DNA from 4 places in the Paenirhodobacter sp. CAU 1674 genome. Region 3 is predicted to be linked to each of the others. Evidence: riboswitches for the same ligand, from Rfam matches in the RefSeq annotation. Region 3 holds a riboswitch; each other region holds the start of a gene.
What was found. A riboswitch is a leader RNA that binds a small molecule or an ion and turns the genes downstream of it on or off. The one in region 3 is predicted to bind cobalamin.
Positions count from the first base shown of each region.

Region 1: it holds a riboswitch for cobalamin, as region 3 does, so the genes downstream of both, P2G62_RS13175 (TonB-dependent receptor) here and P2G62_RS00115 (TonB-dependent receptor) in region 3, are expected to answer to the same signal.
Region 2: it holds a riboswitch for cobalamin, as region 3 does, so the genes downstream of both, P2G62_RS10485 (DUF1636 domain-containing protein) here and P2G62_RS00115 (TonB-dependent receptor) in region 3, are expected to answer to the same signal.
Region 4: it holds a riboswitch for cobalamin, as region 3 does, so the genes downstream of both, P2G62_RS10550 (energy-coupling factor ABC transporter permease) here and P2G62_RS00115 (TonB-dependent receptor) in region 3, are expected to answer to the same signal.

Region 1 is NZ_JARHUH010000008.1:177,002-181,182, reverse strand. Features, by position in the region: gene P2G62_RS13190 (helix-turn-helix domain-containing protein) at 1-20, shown strand, start outside; gene P2G62_RS13185 (hypothetical protein) at 29-910, opposite strand; gene P2G62_RS13180 (DUF1007 family protein) at 898-1,575, opposite strand; cobalamin riboswitch at 1,742-1,937, shown strand; gene P2G62_RS13175 (TonB-dependent receptor) at 2,091-4,010, shown strand; gene P2G62_RS13170 (ABC transporter substrate-binding protein) at 4,004-4,181, shown strand, end outside.
Region 2 is NZ_JARHUH010000006.1:184,333-188,513, reverse strand. Features, by position in the region: gene cobN (cobaltochelatase subunit CobN) at 1-953, opposite strand, end outside; gene cobW (cobalamin biosynthesis protein CobW) at 953-1,987, opposite strand; gene P2G62_RS10485 (DUF1636 domain-containing protein) at 1,991-2,344, opposite strand; cobalamin riboswitch at 2,439-2,661, opposite strand; gene cobO (cob(I)yrinic acid a,c-diamide adenosyltransferase) at 2,700-3,329, shown strand; gene P2G62_RS10475 (cobyric acid synthase) at 3,602-4,181, shown strand, end outside.
Region 3 is NZ_JARHUH010000001.1:25,231-29,411, forward strand. Features, by position in the region: gene P2G62_RS00110 (ABC transporter substrate-binding protein) at 1-129, opposite strand, end outside; gene P2G62_RS00115 (TonB-dependent receptor) at 116-2,005, opposite strand; cobalamin riboswitch at 2,135-2,332, opposite strand; gene P2G62_RS00120 (DUF475 domain-containing protein) at 2,351-3,430, opposite strand; gene P2G62_RS00125 (DUF1499 domain-containing protein) at 3,550-3,969, opposite strand; gene speB (agmatinase) at 3,966-4,181, opposite strand, start outside.
Region 4 is NZ_JARHUH010000006.1:197,263-201,443, forward strand. Features, by position in the region: gene P2G62_RS10540 (cobyrinate a,c-diamide synthase) at 1-1,170, shown strand, start outside; gene cobA (uroporphyrinogen-III C-methyltransferase) at 1,167-1,913, shown strand; cobalamin riboswitch at 1,934-2,153, shown strand; gene P2G62_RS10550 (energy-coupling factor ABC transporter permease) at 2,185-2,850, shown strand; gene cobF (precorrin-6A synthase (deacetylating)) at 2,914-3,678, shown strand; gene P2G62_RS10560 (hypothetical protein) at 3,666-4,181, opposite strand, start outside.

The DNA.
Region 1 (4,181 bases), on a different contig from region 3:
CGCTGCGCGCCGCCCGATAACCCCCGGCTCACAGATAAAGCGCGACGATCCCCAGCCCGACCGCGATCTGCGCAACATCGGCGGCGCGACGCAAACGCCGCCCCTGTGCCCCGCTCAGAACCTCGGTCCCGAGTTTCGCGCTGGCAAGCGCCACCGCCAGGGTGACAAGCGCCGTGCCCAATCCCATCGCCAGCACCGCCGCCGCACCCGCCAGCGGCGCGCCGATCAACACGGTCAGCAGCATCACGAACACCGCCCCGGTGCAGGGCCGCAACGCCACACCGGCAATCAGCATCAGCGCCTCTGGCAGGCCTGCGCGGGCCGCCGCCTCGGGCGCCGGGGCATGGGCATGCCCGCACCCGCACCCGTCGTCATGCGTATGCGCGACGGGCTGCGCAAGCGGCGCGGCGCCCCTGCCCCGGCGCAGCCCGAACGCCCCGCGCAGAACCAGGAAAAGCCCCAGTGCCACCAGCGCCCATTCGCCCGCCCGTGTCACCGGCCCCTCTGCCAGCCCCGTCAGCTGGCTGCGTCCCAGCCCGAACGCCCAGGCCCCGGCCAGCACCAGCCCGATTGCCACCGCCGCCTGCGCCAGGCTTGCCGCCAGCGTGATTACCGCAACCTTCAGCAGCCGCGCCCGCGCCGAGAACGCCCAGGCCCCCAGCACCACCTTGCCATGCCCCGGCCCCGCCGCATGCAGCACGCCATACAGAAACCCGAGCCAGATCAGCCCGGCCACTGCGCCCGGCTGATGCGCCTTGAGCGCGCGCACCCCTTCGGCCAGCGGCGCCTGAAACGCGCGCTGCGCCGCGACAAGCGCACCGCGCGCCTGCGCGAACAGCCCCAGATGCCAGGCCACGGCGGCAGCCAGCACCACCAGGGCCAGCACCGACAGCGCCACTACTTGCCGCATGTGATCCGTTCCTCATCGGCATACAGCCGGCCGACCGCGGGCAGACCGGCATCGGCGGGGGTGACCTCGGGGCTGAGTTCGGCAATCGCGGCGGCGAGTTCATCGGACACCGCGCCCGGATCCGCCTCGAACACCGCAGCATGGCAATCGCCGCGGCCTTCGAACCGGGGGGGCGCGACGACCGTGTAGGCGGTATAGAAATCCGGGTCGTACGGGCGGATCACCAGTTCGCGGCCCGTCAGATCCAACGGCGCCCGCAGCATCCGGGTATGCACCGAAACCGCGCGCCCGTCATGCCATTCAGCGGCCCAGTCGCTCGGCCCCTGCAAGGCCACCGGCTGCCCGGCGAGTTCGATCTCGATATCGCCGCCATAGTCCGCGGGCCAATCCGCATCCCAGGTCTGGAAGGCCGCCAGCTCATCACCCGCAACCCTGCCATCGCCGTTGTGATCGTATTTGCCGTCTTCAACCATCAGCAGCGTGAACATCTCGTCATAATCCCAGCGTGCCCGCAGCCCGACAAGCCGCCCGTCGGCATCGAACAGAAGGCTGTGGGTGACATCGACGAACAGATGCGGATGTGCGGCCACCGGCTGCGCGGTAAGAACCGCCAGCGCAAAACAGGCGAGCGTAAGGGAACGGGGCGAAAGGCGTGCCTGGGTCATGCCCCGATCTAGCGGCACCGCCCCCCGCCTGACAAGCGCCCGGCACCCGCCTCGCACCGAAGTTACTTCATAACATGCGCTGCCCCGCACGAAGATCTGCTCCCCTGCCGTCGACTGGCGCCGGACAGCCCGTGCGATGCGGGCTTGACTTCACGGAAAACTTGTCTTTCCTTGACCGCGTTCAAGTTCCGGCCATCCGGCCGGATTAAAAGGGAACACGGAACGGCTTCGGCCCAGACCGTGGCTGCCCCCGCAACTGTGAGCGGTGAGCAAGGCCAACGACGCCACTGGGGGTTCCCCGGGAAGGCAGGCCAAGCTTCGACCCGCGAGCCAGGAGACCTGCTTGGACGATCACCCTTTCCGGGCGCGGGGCGCGCCATGGGAGCGGCATGATCCGCAGAGGTGACACTGGTCGCTGTCTGCGGAGAACTCTTCGCAGGCGTCTTTTGGTCACGCGGGCTTTGCCCGTTGGATTTGCATTGCGGGCTTTCGGGCCCGCCAAGGGGATGGAAACCATGTGTTCTGCCCGCGCTTTGCGCTTTCTGCTGCTTTCCGCAGCCTGCTTCGTCACGCCTGCCGTCGGCCATTCGCAAGAGGCCACGACATCCGATGTCTTCATCTTGGATGAAATCCTTGTCTCTGGCGGCCTGACCGGCATCGCCAAGGACAATTTCACCCGCGCCTACAGCCAGATCACCCGAGAAGAGATCGCCCGGCGCGGCCTCAAGACCGTGGAAAGCGCCCTGCGGGCCCTGCCGGGGCTGTCGGTCGTATCCACCGGCGACAGCATGACCTCGGTCTTCATTCGGGGCGGGGAAAGCAATCACACGCTGGTGCTGATCGACGGGGTCGAGGTGAACACGACCACCAATGGCAGCTACAGCTTTTCGGGACTGTCAGCCGCCGACATCGACAGTATCGAGGTGCTGCGCGGACCGCAGGCCACGCTTTACGGCACCAGTGCGATGGCGGGGCTGATCGCGATCACCACGCAGAAGGCGGACAAGCCGGGCCTGTCTTATGGCGGCGGCGTCGAACTGGGCGGCCTGGACAGCCATATGCTCAACGCCTCTCTGCGGCAGGGGTTCGCGCGCGGGCAGCTGTCCTTTGCCGCCGAAAGCCGCCGCTCTGACGGCGAAGACGGATCGCGCACCGGCGGCGATACCGAGTTCAACAACATGGACACCGTGTCGCTGAACGGCGACCACGCGGTGACCGACAGCGTGACGATCGGCTTCAGCCTGCGCCATTTCACGCAATCCTACGGCTATGACGGCACCGACAGCGCCGCGACCCGCCCCGAGGATTACATCGTCGATTCCGGCGATACTGCGGATCGGGACGAAAGCTATGGCAGCCTCTGGGCCGAGGCCGAGGCGCTGGACGGGCGGTTGCTGAACCGGCTGGAGCTGTCCGCGATGGACCAGGACACCAGCTACGATTCCCCCAGTTGGGGCGTGTCGAACTATGGCTCCACCCGCCAGGCACTGAAATACACCGGCAGCTTCGCGCTCGACGGAACCGAGGCCCGGGGGGCGGCGCAAAAGCTGAACCTGCTGCTGGAAGCCGAACGCGAGACCTTCGATGTTGCGACGGCCTGGTCGACGGGCAAGGAAAGCCGCAACAGCCGCTCGGTCGCGCTGGAATATCAGGGGCGGTTCGACAACGGAATCGACCTGCAGGCGGGCGTGCGCCACGATGTCATCGACGTTTTCGAGGACCCGACCTCGTGGAACCTGTCGGCCGCCTGGCGCCAGCCCGGTTCGGCGCTGCGGCTGCGCGGTTCGGTCGGGCGGGCGACGGTCTATCCGACGATGTACGAGCAGTTCGGCTATACGCCCGGCCTGTTCACCGGCAACCCGGATCTGAAACCCGAACACAGCCTGAGCTATGAACTCGGGGCCGATCTGGATCTGCCGGAAGGACGCGGCACGCTCGGGGTAACCCTGTTCCAGAGCGATATCGAGGACATGATCGCCAGCACCGGCACCAGCGCGACCAACCTTGCCGGCACCAGCACGCGCAAGGGGGTGGAACTGAGCGCCACCTGGCAGGCCAACGACTGGCTGCATCTGGCCGGAAGTTACACCTATACCCATGGCCGCAGCCCCGGCGGAGAGCGTCTGGTGCGGCGTCCGGCACATGAATTCGGACTGCAGGCCAGCGCCGACATTCTGGACGGGCGCGCGAATGTAAGCGCCGATCTGCGCCATGTTGCGGGCAGTTACGATCAGGAATGGTTCGGGGCGGGATCGGGCACGATCAGCAAGCTGGCGCAGTTCACCACGGTCGATCTGGCCGCGCGCTATGACCTGACCGCGAATGTCGCGCTGACGGGCCGCATCGTGAACCTGTTCGATGCGGATTATTCCGAAGCCTGGGGCTATTACGGCCAAAGCCGCACCGCCTATCTGGGGCTGTCGGCCAAATGGTGATCCGGGGGCGTCTTGCCGCCCTCGCATTCGCGGGCAGCCTTGCGCTGCCCGCCTTTGCCGAGGCACCCGGCCGCGTGGTCTCGATCAACCTGTGCACCGATCAGCTGGCGATGATGCTGGCCGCGCCGGGGCAGCTTGTGTCGGTCACCTATCTGGCACAGGACCCGCGCG
Region 2 (4,181 bases), on a different contig from region 3:
AGACGGCCATCCACCTCGGGCAAGACCACATGCATCGCCAGATCGGCGGGTGAAAGCCCGCGCTCGGCCTCGGCCCAGTCGCGTTTGCGTGCGGTGGACAGCGCGACCTGAAACACCGGGCAGTCGGTGGCGTCAAATGGGGTCGTGCCATCATCGGCCTGTGACGAAAAGGCGGTGGCATTGATGACCGCCGCCGGGGGGCGGGCGCGCAAATGCGGCGCCAGCCAGTCGGTAAAACCCGGCGCCTTCAGCGACGGCGCAAACACCCCGCAGGCCGACAGCCCCGTTTCGCGCAGCGCGCGGATCAGTGCATCCACCGGGTCGGTATCGGCTGCCGTCAGATAAGAGCGATAGAAGGCAACCAGAACCAGCGGCCCGGCGGGGGGCGTGTCGGTCACGCCTGTCTCGGGGTCGTAAAACCCCATTGTCGGCACGGCTGTGTCGCCGGTGCCGTCCGGGCCGGGCAGATTCGCCGCGCGCGCCAGAATGGCCAGCGCCTGCTGCGCGGCCATCGCGCCCCCGGCATCGCACAGCTGCGAAAGCTGGCGCAAGACGGGGACAGGCAGGGTCGACACCTCGTCCAGCCGCGCATCGGGCCGCCCGTCGGCAGGCAGCACCGCCAGCGCAATCCCGCGCCGGCGCGCCAGATCCTGCACCGAAGCCAGCCCGTAGGGCCAATACCCCTCGCCGCCGATCAGCCGCACCAGAACGGCCTTCGCGCCTGCCAGCGTCTGTTCGACATAGGTATCGACGGACACCGGATGGCGCAGCGCCACCAGATTGGCCAGACGCAGCGTCGGCAGCGCCCCCGCAGCCTGCCGCCACCCCGCCGCGAAAGCCCCAAGGTCGCTGTCGGAAAACGACAACACCACCAGATCCGCAGGCGTCTGCCCTAGATCCGTCGGCGTTTCGGTTTCTTCCAGGCCGTGGCTTTCGCGGAAGGTGACGTGCATCAGGCCCCCAGAACCGCGCGGATCGCGGCCTCGTCCACATCGTGATGTTCGGCGATCACCACCAGCGCCGAGCGGCGCGGATCGGCGCCCCAGGGACGGTCGAACTGATGCCGGACACGTTCGCCCACCGCCTGGATCAGCAGGCGCATCGGCTTGCCCGCTACCGCCACATGGCCCTTCACCCGCAAGATCCGCTGTTCGCGTGCCAGACGCTGGATCGCGGCGATCAACGCCTCGGGGTCGCTGACCTCGGGCAGGTCGATCACTACCGTGTCAAAATCGTCATGTTCGTGATCGGCGGCGCCATCGTGGTGCGAGGGGCGCGCGGCCAGATCGTCCTCGGCTGCGGCCCCCAGACCCAGCACGACCTTCGGGTCGATCACCCCTTCGGTCAGCGGCAGGATCGGCAGCTGGCGCGGCGCTTCGGCCTCGATCACCGCACGGGCCGCGGCCAGCCCGGCCTCGCCCGCCAGATCGGCCTTGGACAGAAGCACGATATCGGCGCAGGCGATCTGATCTTCGAACACCTCGGACAGCGGCGTTTCATGGTCGATGCTGTCATCGGCGGCGCGCTGGGCATCCACTGCGGCCACATCGGGCGCAAACCGACCCGCCGCCACGGCCTCGGCATCGGCCAGTGCGATCACCCCGTCGACGGTGATCTTCGAGCGGATCGCAGGCCAGTCGAACGCCTTCAGCAAAGGTTTGGGCAGTGCCAGCCCCGAGGTTTCGATCAGGATATGGTCGGGGCGTTCGGGCCGCGCCATCAGCGCCTCGATCGTCGGGATGAAATCGTCGGCCACCGTGCAGCAGATGCAGCCGTTGGCCAGTTCGACGATGTTATCCACAGGGCAGTTTTCATCGGCACAGCTGCGCAGGATGTCGCCATCGACCCCGACCGAGCCGAATTCGTTGACCAGAACGGCCAGCCGTTTGCCCTGCGGATTGGCCATCAAGTGGCGGATCAGCGTGGTCTTTCCGGCGCCCAGAAAGCCGGTGATTACAGTCACGGGGATTTTGGTCAGATCGGTCATGTCTCACTCCTGCGGGGGGATGCGGGCAAGGCTTTGCTTGCGGAAAATTTCGGGGCGTTCGCGCCAGGGAACCAGCCCGTCTTCGGTGGCGGCATAGGCGGCGGCCCCTTGCAGGATCGCGGCCGCATCGTCGGCACCGAGGCGTCCGTAGACATAGCTCCACTTGCCCGGCCCGCTCAGCGCGACGGCACATCCCTGCGAACAGGCCGACAGGCATTCGACCGGCACGATGCGCACACCTTCGGGCAGCGGTTCGGCGGACAGGGCGGCAAACAGGCGCGCGCCGGGCAGGGCCGCGCCGTCTTCGGTGATCTCGCCTGCCTTGCAGGTCGTGCAGATGTGCAGCGTTGCCGTCATGGCCCCTCCGTGCGTTGGCATCGGGGGCGAGGGCCAGAGGATGTGCGAAGCGATCGGCCGGCACATGCCATCCGGTCGCGGAACACCCCGTCCGCCCGTGAAACTCAGCGCTGGCAGGTCTCCCGGCTTGCGGATTCAGGGTTTCCCCAACGGTCCCCCCTCCTTCCCGGCCATGAGGGCCAGTGGCTTGGGGCGACCTTTCCGGTCACGGTCGCGGGGGCGGCAGCGCTTCGGGTTCAGGCACCTTTCGGTCGCAAACCCTGTCGCATTCCCTCTTCGCCTGTCATAGGACAGGAACCAACGCGCCCCCACCTGAGGCAGGCGCACCCCCTTTGTCAAGACAAGGACCGCCGCAATGCCGACCGATACCGACACCAGCAGCGCAACCGACGCCCGCCACGCCAGCAAGATGGCCAAGAAAAAAGCCGCGCGCGACAAGATCATGGCAACGAAATCGGGCGAAAAAGGCCTGATCATCGTGCACACCGGGCCGGGCAAGGGAAAATCCTCGTCGGGGTTTGGAATGATCCTGCGCTGCATCGCGCATGGCATGCCCTGCGCGGTGGTGCAGTTCATCAAGGGCGCCTGGGACACCGGCGAGCGGCGCCTGCTGACCGAGAATTTCGGCGATCTGTGCCAGTTTCACGCGATGGGCGAGGGCTTCACTTGGGAAACCCAGGACCGCGAGCGCGACATCGCCGCCGCCCGTGCCGGTTGGGAAAAGGCCAAGGAGCTGATCCGCGATCCGTCGATCCGCATGGTTCTGCTGGATGAAATCAACATCGCGCTGCGCTATGACTATCTCGACCTTGCCGAGGTTCTGGAATTCCTTGCCACCGAAAAGCCGCCGTTGACCCATGTCGTGCTGACCGGGCGCAATGCCGCCGAAGGGCTGATCGAGGCCGCCGATCTGGTGACCGAGATGACGCTGGTCAAGCATCCGTTCCGGTCCGGGATCAAGGGCCAGCCGGGGGTCGAATTTTAAACGCGCCGGGGGCCAGCCCCCGGGCCCCCGGGATATTTCGGCCAAGATGAAAGCAAGGAAAAATTAAGGATGCTGTGCCACTCTTGCCCTGCGGTACAGGGAGGGATCCCGATGACCGCCCAAGGTGAAAGCGCCATGTCTCCCCCGTCCAGGCGGCCCGAGGCATGGCGCCGACCGATGCGAACTCTGCGGGCTATGGCTTTCATCTTGGTGTCAAATATCCCCGCCGGAGGCTCCCGAACGCGCCATCCGCGCAACGCCGGGGGGGTGTGATGACGGCACTGATGATTCAGGGTGCCGGGTCGAACGTCGGCAAGTCGATGTTGGTGGCGGGGCTGTGCCGGGCGGCGCGGCGGCGCGGCCTGTCGGTGGCGCCGTTCAAGCCGCAGAACATGTCGAACAACGCGGCGGTGACGGCAGATGGGGGCGAAATCGGGCGCGCGCAGGCCTTGCAGGCGTTGGCCTGCGGGCTTGATCCGCACACAGATATGAACCCGATCCTGCTGAAACCCGAATCCGAAACCGGTGCCCAGGTGATCGTGCAGGGCCGGCGGCTGACCAATGTTCGGGCGCTGGATTATGCGCGGATCAAGCCCACGCTGATGGGTCATGTGCTGGACAGTTTCCAGCGGTTGCGTGCCGCGCATGATCTGGTCATCGTCGAAGGCGCGGGCAGTCCGGCCGAGGTCAATCTGCGCGCAAATGACATTGCCAACATGGGCTTTGCCCGGGCGGCGGGTGTGCCCGTCGTTCTGGCGGGTGATATCGACCGCGGCGGGGTGATCGCGCAGATCGTCGGCACGCAGGCGGTGCTGGGCCCAGGCGATGCGACGATGATCGCGGGGTTCCTGA
Region 3 (4,181 bases):
ATCGGTGCACAGGTTCATCGACACCACCCGGGCGGGCGGCGGCTCGGCCCGTGCGAAAGAGGCCGCAAAAGCGGCCAGAACCAGCAGGGCGCCGCGCAGCGCCCTGCCCCTGCGCTCAGAACGTGCCACGCAACCCGACATAGGCGGTGCGGCCCGCGGTGGCATAGCCCCAGACCTCGGAATACTCGGAGTCGGTCAGGTTCTCGATCCGGCCCACCAGATCGACCTTCGGCGTCAGCGCATATTTGCCCGACAGGTTCACGACCGTGTAATCCTCAAGCTTTTCGGTGGCATAGCTGCCCCAATACTGGGTGTCCCAGGTATCGGCCACATGCCGCATCCCCAGCGTGACCGAGCCCTGCCCCTGCGCGAATGCCCAGGTCGCATCCAGCCCCAGCTGGTGCCGCGGGCGGCGCACTTCGGGCGCGCCATCGGCATCGCTCGACTTGGTGTAGGTGTAGCTGAAGCCAAATCCCAGCCGGTCAGTCGCCTGCCAGTTGCCCGACACTTCGACGCCCCGGCGCTGCGACAGGCCGTCGCTGTTCAGCGCGGTGGTATAGCTCGGGCTGTAGACGATTTCGTTTTCCAGATTTTCGGCAAACAGCGTCACATCGACCGTGCCGCGCCCCCCCGCGAAGGGCAGCTCGACGCCGATGTCGAAGCCCAGCGATTCCTCGGGTTTCAGATCGGGGTTGCCGGTATAGAAACCGGGGGTATAGCCGAATTGCTCATACATCGTCGGGTTGACCACGGCCTTGCCGAGCGAGCCGTGCAGCCGCGCGGTGCCGAGCGGATAGGACGCCGCCAGGTTCCAGGTCGTCGCGTTCTGGAACTGGGCGTTGAAATCCTGCCGCACGCCGGCCTGCACATCCAGCCCGTTGTCGTAGCTGCCCTGATATTCCAGCGCCAGCCCATTGGCGTTGCGGGCATAGCGCGTGCCGCCGGTTTCGCGGCGGAAAACCTCGCTGTCATGCTCGGCCAGCAGGGTCACGCGTTGGCGCGACTGATCGACCGCCGCCCCGTCCAGCGCATAGGCCAGCCGGTAGGCCACCGTTTCGCGCTGCGACAGCGCCATCGAGGTCAGGCTGCCGGTCGCGTCATAGCGTTTGGTATCGAAATCATTGCCGCTCAGCGTCAGGCGCTGCTGCAACTGTCCGCCCAGCGTATCGGCCTGCAGCCAGACCGAGGCCAGCGTCTCGCGCCGCTTGCCGTAATCGCCGCTGTCCACGATATAGCTGTCGGCATCGGTCGCCGCCCAGTTGTCGGCGTCGAAATCGAAATCCTGATCGGAATGGCGCAGCGTGAACCCGGTCGAGAAGGTATCGCTCAGCTGCCAGCGGCCGGTCAGATTGGCCGTGGTGCGGCGCGATCCGTCGCGATCCCCGCCATCGCCCGACTGGTCGAACCCGGCTTCGTCGCGGTGCTGCAGCGAAAAGGCCAACTCGCCCTTTTCACCCCGCGTGCGCACCGCGAAATCGCCCGCATAGCTGCCCGCCGTGCCATATTCGACCCCGGTCTGATAGCTGGTGCCGGCAGTCTGCGCGCGTTTGGTGTAGATCGCGATCACCCCGGTCGCCGCGTTCGAGCCGTAGATCACCGATTGCGGGCCACGCAGCACCTCGATGCGCTCGACATCGGCCAGTTCCAGCCCCGAGAAATAGTATTCGCCATTCTCGCCCATCGTCGCCTCGACCCCGTCGATCAGGACCAGAACGTGATTGCCCTCGCCGCCACGGATGCGCACCTGGGTGTTGTAGGGGTCCGACCCCTCGACCGCGACGCCCGGCAGGGCACGGATCGCCTGCTGCACGGTGGTCAGGCCGCGCGTGGCGATCTGCTCGGCGGTCAGGATCGAATAGGCGCGGCCATAGGCCGATTGCGAAACCGGCAAGAGCCCGCCCGAAACCACGATCTCGTCCAGTGCGAGAACGTCCTGGGCCAGGACCGGGGCGGCCAGCGCGGTGCTGGAAAGAAGCGAAAGCAAAAGCATGCGAGAGCGGATCATCTGTCTTGTATCCTGCGGCGGACCGATACGGCCCCGATGTCGATCTGCCTTTGGAAAGATGCCTTTCCGCCGACGGTGGCTGTCACCTTTCAGCGGGAAGAACCGCCTCCCCACACCCCCCGTGTGGTGGAAATCAGTGATCGCCTCGGCAGGTCTCCTGGCTTGCGGGTCGTGACATCGGGCCGCCTTCCCGGGGTATCCCCAGTGGCCGTGGCCCATGCTCACCGCTTACAGTTGCGGGGGCAGCACCGGCATTGGGCCGAGGCCCGCACCGATTTCCCTTTTCATCCGGCTTTTGGGGCCGGAACCGAAGTGCGGCCCTCTTGGCGCCGCACGGCATATATGTCAAGAATTATTGGGCGTTTCGGGCAGATCCGTGGCCTTGGGCGCAGAATGCGCGCAGGCCCGGTTGAACCGCACCGAGGACAGCAGCGCCAACCCGATGAAGCCTGCCCCCAGAAGGCCGGTGATGACCTCGGGAATGTGCATCAGGGTCTGGGCGAACATGATGCCGCTCAGGATCAGGATCGACCAGAACGCACCATGTTCCAGATAGCGCAGCTCGGCCAGGGTGTTGCGTTCGACCAGCATGATCGTCATCGACCGCACATACATCGCCCCGATGCCCAGACCGATTGCGATCAGGAACAGGTTCTGGGTCAGCGCGAAGGCGCCGATGACCCCGTCGAAGCTGAACGAGGCGTCCAGCACTTCAAGGTAAAGAAACGCGCCCAGGCCCCCCTTGGCGGCCTCGGTCGTCATCGAGGCCCGGTCGAGCACCTGGCCCAGCACCTCGACCGCCAGAAAGGTCAAGAGCCCCGCGACGGCGGCAAACAGGAAGCTGCCCTCGGTGCCCGGCGGCAAAACCCAGGTGAACAACATCACCACGCCCAGCACGAAACCGATCTCCAGCCCGCGGATCGAGGCGCAGGCGCGCAGGCGGCGTTCGAGGGCGGCGATCCAGTCGACCTCCTTGCCCTCGTCGATAAAATAGGTCAGCGCCACCATCATCAGGAAGGCGCCGCCGAAAGCCGCGATCGAGACATGGGCCGAACCGATGATGCGCGCATATTCGGCAGGTTTCGTGGCGGCCAGAACCAGCGCCTCGATCGGGCCGATGCCCGCGGCGATCACCACGATCAGCAGCGGAAACAGGATGCGCATGCCGAAGACCGCGATCACGATGCCCCAGGTCAGGAAGCGTTGCTGCCACTCGGGCGTCATATCCTTGAGCTTGTTGGCATTCACGATGGCATTGTCGAAGGACAGGCTGATTTCCAGCACCGCCAGAACGCCCGCGATCAGAAAGAACGACAGCGCGCCGGTGAAGTTGCCCGAATAGCCCCAGCCCAGCCAGAAGGCCAGAACCAGCCCCACTGCGGTAAAACCGAAAGCCCAACGGAAATAGTGAATGGCCGTGCGCATGATCGCTCCTGTGGGGATATGTCGCACAGATAGGAAGCCGCCCAAGCCCCCGCAAGGCGGCCCCTGTCAGATCCTGCGCAAGTGGTTTGCGCGCAACACCGGCCCCGCCCGTCCGCCGTTCAAAGCCCCGCGCGGCCCAGCCAGCCCAGAATCCGGTCGCGGTTCACCCCCAGATCGGACCGGCCAAAGACCAGATGACCGCGGATATGGACCCGGTCACCCTCGATCCACAGGTTGGTGATGTCGGGAAAGCCCCAGACGGCCGAGCGGGTGACAAAGGTCATCAGCCCCTCTTCGACGCTGCCCTCCAGCAAGACCGTGCGCGGGCTGGCCGCGACGATCCGGCCCAGTTCCGCCAGACGCGCCTGCGGATCGGGGATCTGGCGCACCGCCTCGAAGCCGCCGGTGTCGGGCCAGTCGCCCTCGGTCTTGGTGGCGGCCATCTTGTGCCAGCGGTCGGCGGGCAGCGGCGCCAGCCGGACCCAGGCCGCGAAGCCCGCCACCAGCAGAACCAGGGCGATCAGGCCGATGCGGATCATGCCGGGGCCCCGCGGCGCCGGGTCCAGCCGTAAAGCGCGATCAGTTCCATCGCGACATGGGCGCCCGCAATCGCGGTGGCACCGGTGGTGTCATAGGGGGGCGAGACCTCGACCACATCGCCGCCCAGCAGGGTAATCCCCGCCAGCCCGCGCAGGATCGCCGCCGCCTGCCAGCTGGCCAGACCGCCCCAGACCGGCGTGCCGGTGCCCGG
Region 4 (4,181 bases), on a different contig from region 3:
GCGGCGGGGCGTGCTTCGGTCAACCTCGACGCCTGGGCGATGACCGCAGAACAGATCGCCGCGCTGGCGCAGACCCAGGCGGATCTGGTCGTGGCCGAAGGCTCGATGGGGTTGTTCGATGGCGTGGCCCGTCCGGGCGAAGCAGGGATCGGCGCCAGCGCGGATATTGCCGCGCTGATGGGCTGGCCCGTGGTGTTGGTGCTTGACGTATCGGGGCAGGCGCAATCCGCCGCCGCAGTGGCGCATGGCTTCGCCACGATGTGCCCGGGGGTGACGGTGGCGGGGGTCGTGCTGAACAAGGTCGCCTCACCGCGCCATGACGCGCTGGTGCGTGACGGGATGGCCCGTGCGGGGATTACGGTTTTCGGGTCACTGCCGCGCAAGACCGAAATCGCGCTGCCCGAGCGGCACCTGGGTCTTGTGCAGGCCGAAGAGCTGCCACGGCTGCAGTCGATTTTGGAACAGGCTGGCGCGTTCGTTACCGCGCATTGCGATCTGGATGCCTTAATTGCCGCGGCGGCTTCGGGCGGGCCTGAAACAGTCTCTGTTCCGCCTGTTTTGCCGCCACCGGGTCAGCGCATTGCACTGGCGCGCGATGCGGCGTTTTCCTTCGTCTACCCGCATCTGATTACCGAATGGCGGGCACAAGGCGCGACGATCCTGCCGTTTTCACCTTTGGCAGACGAGGCGCCCGACCCTTCGGCAGATGCCTGCTGGCTGCCCGGTGGCTACCCGGAACTGCACGCAGGGCGGCTTGGCTGCACGCAGAATTTTCGTGCAGGGTTGCGGGATTTCGCGCAAACGCGTCCGGTGCATGGCGAATGCGGTGGCTATATGGCACTGGGCACAGGGCTGATCGCGGCAGATGGCACACGGCACGAAATGGCGGGGCTTCTGGGGTTGGAAACATCTTTTGCGAAACGGCGGATGCATCTGGGCTATCGGCTGGCGACACTGGCAACACCGATGCCCGGGATCGCGGCCAGCACCCGGTTGCGCGGGCATGAATTCCACTATGCCACGATCCTGTCGCAGCCCGATGCCCCCCTGGCCGAGGTTCTGGATGCCACTGGCGCGCCGGTCCCCGAAACCGGATCGACCCGAAGCCTGCCCGGTGGCGGCCGGGTCAGCGGCACCTTTTTCCACATGATTGCAAAGGCAAGCGCATGAGCGGTTTTGTATCTTTCGTTTCTTCGGGGCCCGGCGACCCCGAGCTTTTGACGCTGAAGGCTGCCGACCGGCTGGCGCGCGCCGATGTGGTCTTGTTCGACGACCTGGCCTCGGGGCCGGTTCTGGGCCATGCGCGGCCCGGGGCCGAACTGATTGCGGTGGGCAAACGCGCGGGCAAACCCTCGGCCAAGCAGGACCATGTCAACCAGTTGCTGGTCGAACATGCGCAGCGCGGGCTGCGGGTTGTGCGGCTGAAGTCAGGCGATTGCGGGATTTTCGGCCGCCTGGAAGAGGAGCTGACCGCCCTTGCCGAAGCCCGGATCGCGCATGAGATCATCCCCGGCGTGCCCTCGGCCTGCGCGGCGGCGGCCGCGGCGGGGCTGCCGCTGACCCGGCGGCTGACGGCGCGGCGGGTGCAGTTCATCACCGGTGCCGATGTGACCGGCGATCTGCCCGAAGGGCTCAACTGGCCCGCGCTGGCCGATCCCGGCGCAACGACGGTCGTGTTCATGGGCAAGCGCACTTTCCCGCGGCTGGTTGCGGGGCTGATCGGGCAGGGGCTGTCGCCCGACACACCCGCACTGCTGGCCGAGGCGGTCGGGCATCCGGCACAACGGCTCTGTTCCAGCACGATCGCCGCCCTGGCCGCGGATCTTGCGCAAAGCCGGTCAGAGCAGCCAGCCCTGATCCTGTATGGGCCCTTGGCCGGTTTTGAGGCCCCCGATGCCGCGGATGATGCTTGACCCTAGCGCCGCCATGGCGTTTATCTGAACCTCTGTATGGTGCCCATCAACGCGCAAAGCGCAGGGCTTCATCGGGAATGGGGAGGGGCGGACCAAATTGCGGCGCCCGAAGCCCCAGCCGCCCCCGCGACTGTATGCGGTGAGCGCACTTCGACCACGCCACTGGGGCATCCCCCGGGAAGGCAGAAGCTGCGCTTCGACCCGCGAGCCAGGAGACCGGCCATCTGACATAACCCAACCGCCGTCGGGTGTGACGGCACAGGAGATTGATATGCATATCGAACCGGGCCTCGTCGACGGCACCAAAATTGCGCTGAGCTATGCCACCGCCGCGGCGGCTGGCACCTATACCCTGAAAACCGCTTATGGAGCGATCCGCGCGCAAGGCGTGGGGTCGCTGGTCGCGCGTTCGGCCATTGCCGCAGCGGCCGTTTTCACCTTTTTCGAAGTGCTGCCGCACATGCCGGTGGGCGTGTCCGAGGTTCACCTGATCCTTGGCTCGACGCTGTTCCTGATCCTGGGGGCCGCGCCCGCCGCGATCGGGCTGGCGCTGGGTCTGCTGATCCAGGGCGTGTTCTTTGCGCCCTTCGACCTGCCGCAATACGGGATGAACGTGACCACGCTGCTGGTGCCGCTGTTCGGGCTGCAGGTTCTGGCGAAGCGGCTGATCGCGCCGGGCACGGCCTATGTCGACCTGCGCTATGGTCAGGCGCTGGCGCTGTCGACGGCCTATCAGGGCGGGATCGTCGCCTGGGTGGCGTTCTGGGCCTTGTATGGTCAGGGCTTTGCCGCGGCTTCCTCGATCGCGACCTTCGGCGTGGCTTACATGAGCGTCATCCTGATCGAGCCGCTGGTCGATCTGGCGGTTCTGGCGGTGGCCAAGCGCATCCGCGGGCTGCAAGGCTCGGTGCTGGTCACCCCGCGTCTGTTTGCCTGAGCCAGACGCATCGCAAAGAAACGCAAGGGGGTCGCAAGGCCCCCTTTTTTCAAAGGACAGGACATGATCGAGCTTACCCTGATCGGCATCGGCACCGGCAATCCCGACCATCTGACGGTGCAGGCCGCGCAGGCGATGAATGCCGCCGATCTGATCCTGATTCCGTTCAAGGGCGGCGACAAATCCGATCTGGCGGGGCTGCGGCGGGCGATCTGTGCGCAGCACATCACCAACCCGGCCACGCGGATCGTGGAATTCGACCTGCCCAAGCGCGATGCCGCGCGGCCCAGCTATCACGCCGGGGTCGATGACTGGCACGACGCAATCACCGATGCCTGGGAGGCGCAGATCCGCGCAGCCCTGGGCGCAAGCGGCCGCGTGGCGCTGCTGGTCTGGGGCGATCCGTCGCTTTACGACAGCACGCTGCGGATTGCCGAACGGCTGCGCCGGCGGATGGCGGTGCAGACGCGGGTCATCCCCGGAATCACCGCGATTCAGGCACTCTGTGCCGCGCATGCGATCCCGCTAAACGACATCGGCGCGCCTGTTCTGATTACCACGGGGCGGCAATTGCGTGAAAATGGCTGGCCCGAGGCCGTAGATACGTTGGTGGTGATGCTGGATGGCGAGTGTTCCTTCACCACGCTGGCCACCGAGGGCGTGCAGATCTGGTGGGGCGCCTATGTCGGCATGGCCGAGCAGATCCTGCGCGCGGGGCCGCTGAGTGACGTCGCAGCCGACATCTGCACGACCCGCGCCCAGGCACGGGCCGAACATGGCTGGATCATGGATATCTACCTGCTGCGCCGGGCGCCTCAGGCCGCCTGACCGGCGCGCACCATCGTCTTGCCATACCAGTTCCCGCCGCGCCGGGCCGCCTTGGCCTGATAGCGGCGCAGGAAGGGAATATTGCTCAGTTCCGGCGCGGCCATAGCCAGCAGGTCGTCATTCGCCTTGTCGCTGATCCGATAGCGCAGCGGCAGCGAAATCGCCCGGTCGATCAGATAGCGGTCGTTGAAGGGCGAGATATAGAACTGATGCGTATAGCCCCAGAATTTGCCGCCCTGCGACGAGGCCAGGTAAAGCTCGTTCCAGATCATGTCATAGGGCTGCGATTTCAGCGGACCCAGGCTTTCGTACCATTCCAGATATTCGGGCATCCACCGGTCGGCCAGTTCTTCGGTATAATTGTCGCCCTCGGTGATCAGCAGCCGCTTGATCCCGTGACGCGGGTCATGCACCGCCGGGTTGCGCGCACCATTCCTCCAGCTGCTGGCCTGCAGAAGGTCCATCACATTGCCGCGGATATGCCATTGATGCCCGGGTTGTTT